DNA from 2 places in the Rummeliibacillus sp. TYF-LIM-RU47 genome. Region 1 is predicted to be linked to the other one. Evidence: riboswitches for the same ligand, from Rfam matches in the RefSeq annotation. Region 1 holds a riboswitch; the other holds the start of a gene.
The links. Region 1 has a riboswitch for S-adenosylmethionine ahead of F0527_RS08540 (5-methyltetrahydropteroyltriglutamate--homocysteine S-methyltransferase). Riboswitches for the same ligand answer to the same signal wherever they lie in the genome.
Positions count from the first base shown of each region.

Region 2: it holds a riboswitch for S-adenosylmethionine, as region 1 does, so the genes downstream of both, F0527_RS13310 (LLM class flavin-dependent oxidoreductase) here and F0527_RS08540 (5-methyltetrahydropteroyltriglutamate--homocysteine S-methyltransferase) in region 1, are expected to answer to the same signal.

Region 1 covers NZ_VVIR01000001.1:1,694,305-1,697,895, reverse strand. Annotated here, with positions in the region: gene F0527_RS08550 (hypothetical protein) at 147-362, opposite strand; gene F0527_RS08545 (nucleoside triphosphate pyrophosphohydrolase) at 610-936, shown strand; SAM riboswitch class I at 1,040-1,140, shown strand; gene F0527_RS08540 (5-methyltetrahydropteroyltriglutamate--homocysteine S-methyltransferase) at 1,263-2,366, shown strand; gene F0527_RS08535 (PH domain-containing protein) at 2,419-2,832, opposite strand; gene F0527_RS08530 (NAD(P)H-dependent flavin oxidoreductase) at 3,011-3,591, shown strand, end outside.
Region 2 covers NZ_VVIR01000003.1:145,409-148,999, reverse strand. Annotated here, with positions in the region: gene F0527_RS13315 (SDR family oxidoreductase) at 204-965, opposite strand; SAM riboswitch class I at 1,224-1,337, shown strand; gene F0527_RS13310 (LLM class flavin-dependent oxidoreductase) at 1,430-2,509, shown strand; gene F0527_RS13305 (ATP-grasp domain-containing protein) at 2,502-3,449, shown strand.

The DNA.
Region 1 (3,591 bases):
AATAAGCAGTGAAAGGGTATGGATTCTTCTAGTTGCCGTATGTATTTGTTCGTATTCCGCCCCTTGAGAAAAGAGACCTTCACTCTCATGAAAGTCTCTTATACATGTCTTGCACGGATGTATGTGAGTAATAGAGAAGCACTAGCCTAGCCAGGATAGCGCTCTTCACTTGAAGAGGTATCCTTTGTATGATGGTTGTGTTTTTCATCTTCAACTTGTTGATTTAACTCCTCCATTGGGATGGGATCAACCGTTTGCATTTCAGGGTCTTTGTCATAGATACTTTCTTTATCAGACTTTACTTCATCTGGTGTATCCAATGGTCCTTCTTTTAAATTTTCGGCTTTGTCATTTTTTTTCATTTTCATCATCCTTTCTTACTTTACATATAGCCTCAATTCAAAAAGTTAAACCATTTTTTAAACAGAATTCGGCAATTTTTGTGTGTAATCGGTAATAGTGGTGATCAGCTGATGGTTTCCTATAAAGGATAAAATGTATTAATTCTAAATTCTAGTTTTTCTTATAAAATAGTGTAAAATAGAGAAAAAAGAAACAGTACTAAAAACTCTATTTATACTAAAATACTCAGAGGTAGGTGAGTACAAATTGCCAATTTACAATAAATTAGTCCGAGATTTTATCCCGCAAATCATCGAAGGAAAAGGGGAAAAATGTATAGTTGAACAATTAAGTGAACAAGAGTTACTACAGAAAATGAAGCAAAAATTCATAGAGGAAGCCTATGAAGTAAACGAAGCAAAAAATAGGGAAGAGATGAAGGAAGAATTGGCAGACCTTTTGGAACTTATACATACAGCATTAGAAGTTTATAATATTTCATTGAAAGAATTGGAAGAATCACGTTTAGCTAAAGCTGAAAAAAGTGGACGTTTTTCAAAAGGTATTTATTTGGTTGAGGTGCTAGATGAGTAGAATATATAGATAGATTAAAATGCTAAATTAAAAATTTTTAAAAAACATTGACAATTCTATTTATTGCGTTATTATATACTTATACAAACTTAATATGTTGATTTTCTTATCCAGAGAGGTGGAGGGACTGGCCCTTTGAAGCCTCGGCAGCGGACTATTATAGTACTGTGCCAATTCCAGTAGCGTAAAGCTAGCAGATAAGAGGAGCGTTTTTTTTCGTATGGTATTCCAACCCTCTTCTTATTCATTAAGAAGAGGGTTTTTTCTATTTAGAGGATAGAAGAGTTGGAGTCAATTAACTAAATGAAACTAAGGGAGAGATTTTGATGACAAAGACGTTAGTAAAAGCACCATTTAGAGCTGATCATGTAGGTAGTTTATTAAGACCAGAAAGCATTCACCAAGCACGTAAGGACTATCAAGAAGGTAACATATCCGCAGAACAATTACATCAGATTGAGACGGAAGAGATCAAAAAAGCGGTGGACAAACAGATTGATGTCGGTTTACAAGCAGTAACTGATGGAGAGTTTCGACGTAGATTTTGGCATACAGATTTTCTTGAACATTTAAATGGTGTTGAAGGATATGTCCCAGAATACGGCTTCCAATTTAAAGGAGAAGAAACAGAAAAATATGATGTTCGTAATAACGGAAAGATTTCTTTTAACTCAAATCATCCGCATATTCAAGATTTTCTAGAGTTCAAAGAAATTGTAGGAGATCGGGCAATTCCAAAACAAACGATACCGAGCCCAAACCAATTATTCAATGCTGGCATTAGAAACCTTGACATTTATCCAGATATCGAGGAATATGCGAGCGATATAATCCAAACTTACCGGGATGCAATCCAAGCCTTCTATGAAGCAGGTTGTCGTTATTTGCAACTGGATGATGTCTATATTGCGGGACTGAATGCTGAGAATATTCCATTTAACGACAGTGGATATTCACGTGAAGAATTGATTAACCTTGCGCTTCGGGTAGCAAATGGAGTGTTAGAAGGCAAACCGGAAGATTTAATAGTAACGACACACTTATGCCGGGGGAATTATCGTTCAAAATGGGCATTTGAAGGAAGTTATGCTAAAATTGCTCCAACTTTGTTCGCAAATGAAAAAGTGGACGGATTTTTCTTAGAATATGATGACAATCGTTCTGGCGACTTCACACCACTAACCTATATTCCAAAGGGAGGGCCGCAAGTAGTGCTTGGAGTATTTACTTCAAAATTTGGCGAGTTGGAAGACAAGGAAAACATCAAAGCTCGTGTAGAAGAGGCAACACAATTTGTACCACTCGAGCAGCTATGTATTAGCCCGCAGTGTGGGTTCGCTTCAACCCATCATGGTAATATTCTAACGGAAGAAGAACAATGGGCAAAATTAAAGTTTATTGTTGATATATCAAAAGAGATTTGGGGCTAAGGTATTGGGAACAGCTAGTAAAGCTGTTCCTTATTTTGATTCATAGATGGCTTTACTGATTTAGCTTGGAGTCTAATTCAATTTTAGGGTTAATACTTTTTAGAGTAGCTAAAAATTGCAGCTGCTCCTTTGGAGATGCAAGTGCCATTTTATTGTCTGCGTCATAAATGATCTCCAATCGATCTATTGAAAGGGCAGGGGCAGCAAGCAGATTTTTGGTTTTAGAAATTGTTTTAATCTCTTTGATAGGAACTTTCTTTTTGAAGGGGCCATTTCGAATAATCAGGTAGCTTTGATTAACTTTATATCCTGTACAAAACCAACCCCATATGAGCAAAATTGCTAACGGTACAGTAAAAACAAGGACTACATAATCCCTTCCTGCAACAAGAGGTGCGAAACAAGCAATGATTGTACCCCAATATAAAGGGTATTGCCATAAATCTTTTTTAGATGGGTAATACATCTGATAAATCCTTTCGCTAATTTATTTTTAAAACATTCATATATGGAAATTAATTCTTTATATTACTTTATCAAATGTAGACCCGCATTTCATTCTATTTTAGTTCCAATAATATGAAAATTCTTTGCATTCCCTTATACTAATAGAAAGATACATACAATACATGGGGGTGTCCAAATTGAAAACACGAGTAACCGAGATTCTTGGTATTAAGTATCCCATTGTCCAAGGTGGCCTTGCTTATTTGGCTTACGCCGATTTATGCGCTGCGGTTTCAAATGCTGGCGGTCTCGGACAGATTACAGCCGCTACTTTGGGATCTAAGGAAAAACTTCGAGATGAAATCCGAAAAGTGCGTACATTAACAGATCGTCCTTTTGGCGTCAACTTCGCTATTTCAAAACATCAAAATGCATATGAAGAGCTTTTAGAAACCGCAATTGAAGAGAAAGTACCTGCTATTTCTATTACAGGTGGTAATCCAGCACCAGTGTTAAAACGCGTTAAAAATGAAGATATTCGCACTCTAGTCTTGGTTTCAGGAGTAAGGCAAGCTCAGAAAGCGGAAGAACTAGGAGCAGATATATTGATGGCAGTTGGTCAAGAAGGTGGCGGCCATTTAGGACGCGAAGATATTGGCACAATAGTTCTTGTACCGCGCGTTGTTGAATCCGTATCTATTCCTGTTCTTGCTAGTGGCGGTATTGGCGATGGTAGAGGATTGCTTGCAGGCCTCTCGCTTGGTGCTGAAGGTATTGA
Region 2 (3,591 bases), on a different contig from region 1:
TTTTGTTTTCGCTAGAGCATCTTGTTTGTCGTGCTGTTTACCGCTCTTTTGTTATTGTGTATCTCACACATTAGTATTCTATGAAGTAAACGGTTTTCGATCTGTACTCATGTCCGTGATTCTTAAAATAATTTGAAGGATTGGTTTACCAATGGTACAGAAAAAAACTCGCCGATTGTGGCGAGTTTTTTTATTCAAGCATGTTATTCAATTGTATGTTTCATGGCATTGTACATATTGGCTACATGCTCATCTGACTTATCTCGTGGCATGCGGAGTCGTTCAACGGAAGAGCCGTACCCGATTTCTTGTTTGCCTTCTCGTAAGCCCTTGAAAATGCCATCTGCGAATTCATCTAATGGCTCACCATTTGTATGCAGTCCGGCACCGCCTAGATCTGTGTTGACTGCTGGGGGGGCAACTTCAATCACTTCTATACCTGTTTCGGCAAGCTGGTGACGCAAGCTCATCGTAAAGGAGTGGAATGCTGCCTTCGTAGCTGAATAGATTGGCGCGATGACCATCGGGGTAAAAGCTAACCCAGATGTAATGTTGATAAAAGTAGCTTCTTCTTTTTTAGCGAAATAGGGTACAAAAAGCATGGTCATATGGAATGGCGCTTCAATGTTGGTGGTGATTTCTTGATTGAAATAAGCCCAATCGTTCTTTGCATCTGCTTTTAATATGTTAAAGCGTTGTTGCATTCCTGCGTTGTTCACTAACACATTCACTTCGGGATAGTTTTCTGTTACCCATTCGAATAGGGAAATGCGCTCAGATTCCATGCTTACATCGCTTTGATGAATGATCAGCTCTGGGTACTTTTCTTTTGCCTGCTGAAGAACATTTTCTCTCCGTCCTGTAACGATGACTTTGTTTCCTGCTTTTAAAAATCGTTCTGCAAAAGCTAAGCCAATTCCAGAACTTCCGCCTGTGATAAGGATTGTATTTCCTGAAAGTTTCAATGTAATTCCTCTTTTCTAATAGCATGTGATTCTGATAAAAATACAGGATCCTGTACTGACGATTTTTCAGTAGCCCATGGTAGTATATCCTAATACTACCCACTTACTATAGGGATTAACATCGTTCAAAGGCTAAGAAATTTAATAAACCTCCTTTTCTTATTAACTTAGTAAGAATTAATGGCATATTCTATTGACAATGGTTCATATTATGGGTAATATTCATTTTAAGTTGAAATTTCAAAAATCAAATAATTCGATCTATCCAGAGAGGTGGAGGGACATGGCCCTTTGAAACCTCAGCAACAGGTTCTACTAATGTAGTAGAATACTGTGCTAATTCCATCAGGCATATAGCTTGGAAGATAGGAGAAGACAAACTTGTTTTGTTAAAAGTCTCTTTCCCTATCTCGGGAGGAGACTTTTTTATTTGTATAATTAGCTTTGGGAAAAGGAGTGGAGAAATGAAGTACGGATTTTGGTTGCCTATTTTTGGTGGTTGGTTGAGAAATGTAGAGGAAGAAAATATGCCGCCCACGTATGAGTATGCGAAAACAGTAATTCAATCAGCAGAAAAATGGGGATATGATACAACATTAATCGCAGAACTATATTTAAATGATATTAAAGGCACTGACCAAGATTCGTTAGAGGCATGGTCTACGGCGGCAGCTTTGGCAGCAGTAACAGAAAAAATTGAAATCATGGCAGCCGTTCGCCCCGTATTTCATAATCCTGCTGTAACTGCAAAAATGGCGGCAACTATTGATCATATTAGCAAGGGACGTTTCACATTAAATGTAGTTTCGGGCTGGTGGGCAGAAGAGGCGAAGCAATATGGCGGCGTTTTTACCGAACATGACGAGCGCTATGATAGAACGGCCGAGTTTATTGAAATATTGAAAGGCTTATGGACGGAAGATACATTTTCTTATCAGGGGAAGTTTTATCAAATAGAGCAAGCAAAGCTTTCGCCTAAACCAGTGCAATGTCCTCATCCAATTTTATATGCTGGCGGGGAAAGTGAAAAAGGTAAACAAATCATTTCATCGCTATGTGATGCCTATGTCATTCATGGTCATACAGTGGAGGAAGCGAAGGCTAAGATTTCTGATATGAAAACGCGTAGAGAAGAAGCTGGTCGTGAGCCCTTTAAAACTCTTGGAATGGCAGCCTATGTGATTTGCCGTGATACGGAAGAAGAAGCGCAAGAAGAATTAAAGCGAATTACAACGGTGAACAATCTAAGTGGATATGCAGGCTTTAAAGACTTTACATCTAAGTCAGAGCTTGAACATCAAATTCAGTTACAGGATTATTCAGTATCTAATCGCGGAATCCGACCAAATTTAGTTGGCACACCTGAGCACATTGCGAATCAAATCATAGCCTTTGAGGGAGCAGGAGTTAACTTGCTACTATTACAATGTTCTCCACAGCTAGAGGAACTGGAGCGCTTTTCGAAACAGGTTATGCCGAAAGTGGAAGAATTAAGGTCCACAATCCTAGAAAACAAAAGCAGGGGGCAGGAATATCATGTCTAAAATATACGTAATTCATGAGAATAGTGAATGGACAGAGCATCTATTTAAAAGATTAGAAGAGTTAGAACTTCCTTATGAAGATTGGAATCTTGTAAAAGGGACAGTTGATCTTACATCTACTCCACCTGAAGGGATTTTTTACAATCGCATGAGTGCTTCATCTCATACACGAGGCAACCGATTTGCTCCAGAGTTAACAAGTGCTGTTCTCTCTTGGTTGGAGCACCATGGCAGAGTAGTGATCAATGGAAGCCGTGCCCTTCAGCTAGAGGTAAGTAAGGTCTTACAGTACTTAGAACTAGAGAAGTACGGCATCAAAACACCGAAAACAATTGCTGCAGTAGGAAGAGAAGAAATTCTGAAAGCAGCGAAGGAATTTGGCACAAAGAAATTTATAACAAAGCATAACCGAGCTGGAAAAGGGCTTGGGGTACAGCTTTTTACGTCTGTAGATGCCCTGCAAAACTATATTGATGGGGATAGCTTTGAGGAACCAGTCGATGGAATTACATTGCTGCAGGAATATATCGAGTCTCCTGAGTCTTTTATTACACGTAGTGAATTTATTGGTGGAAAGTATTTTTATGCTGTTCGGGTGGACACTTCTGAAGGCTTTGAATTATGTCCTGCCGATGCATGTGCAATTGATGATCTTTTCTGCCCTGTTGGAGAAGAAAGCGCCAAACCTGCAAAATTCCAGATTAGAGAAGGCTTTGAACATCCTATTTTTGAGAAATATGAACTTCTGCTAGCAGCCAATGATATAAAAATCGCAGGTATAGAGTTTATCCAAGATAAAGAAGGCCATATTTACACATATGATATTAACACGAATACCAATTATAACAGTGAAGCGGAAGCCAACAAAGGTATTTATGGAATGCTTGAAATAGCTAAGTATTTAGGTGGAGAGCTTAAAAAATTGGAAGTGACTGTATAGGCTAGCGAGTTAATATTTGATCCGTATGATCAAATCAATTGGACAATAAAAACGGCTGAGGCCGTTTTTTTTGCCTTTTCAAAGAAAATAATCGTATTACAAGTTTTAAACGGCACTAATTTAGTCGCTTTGCGAGGACTAA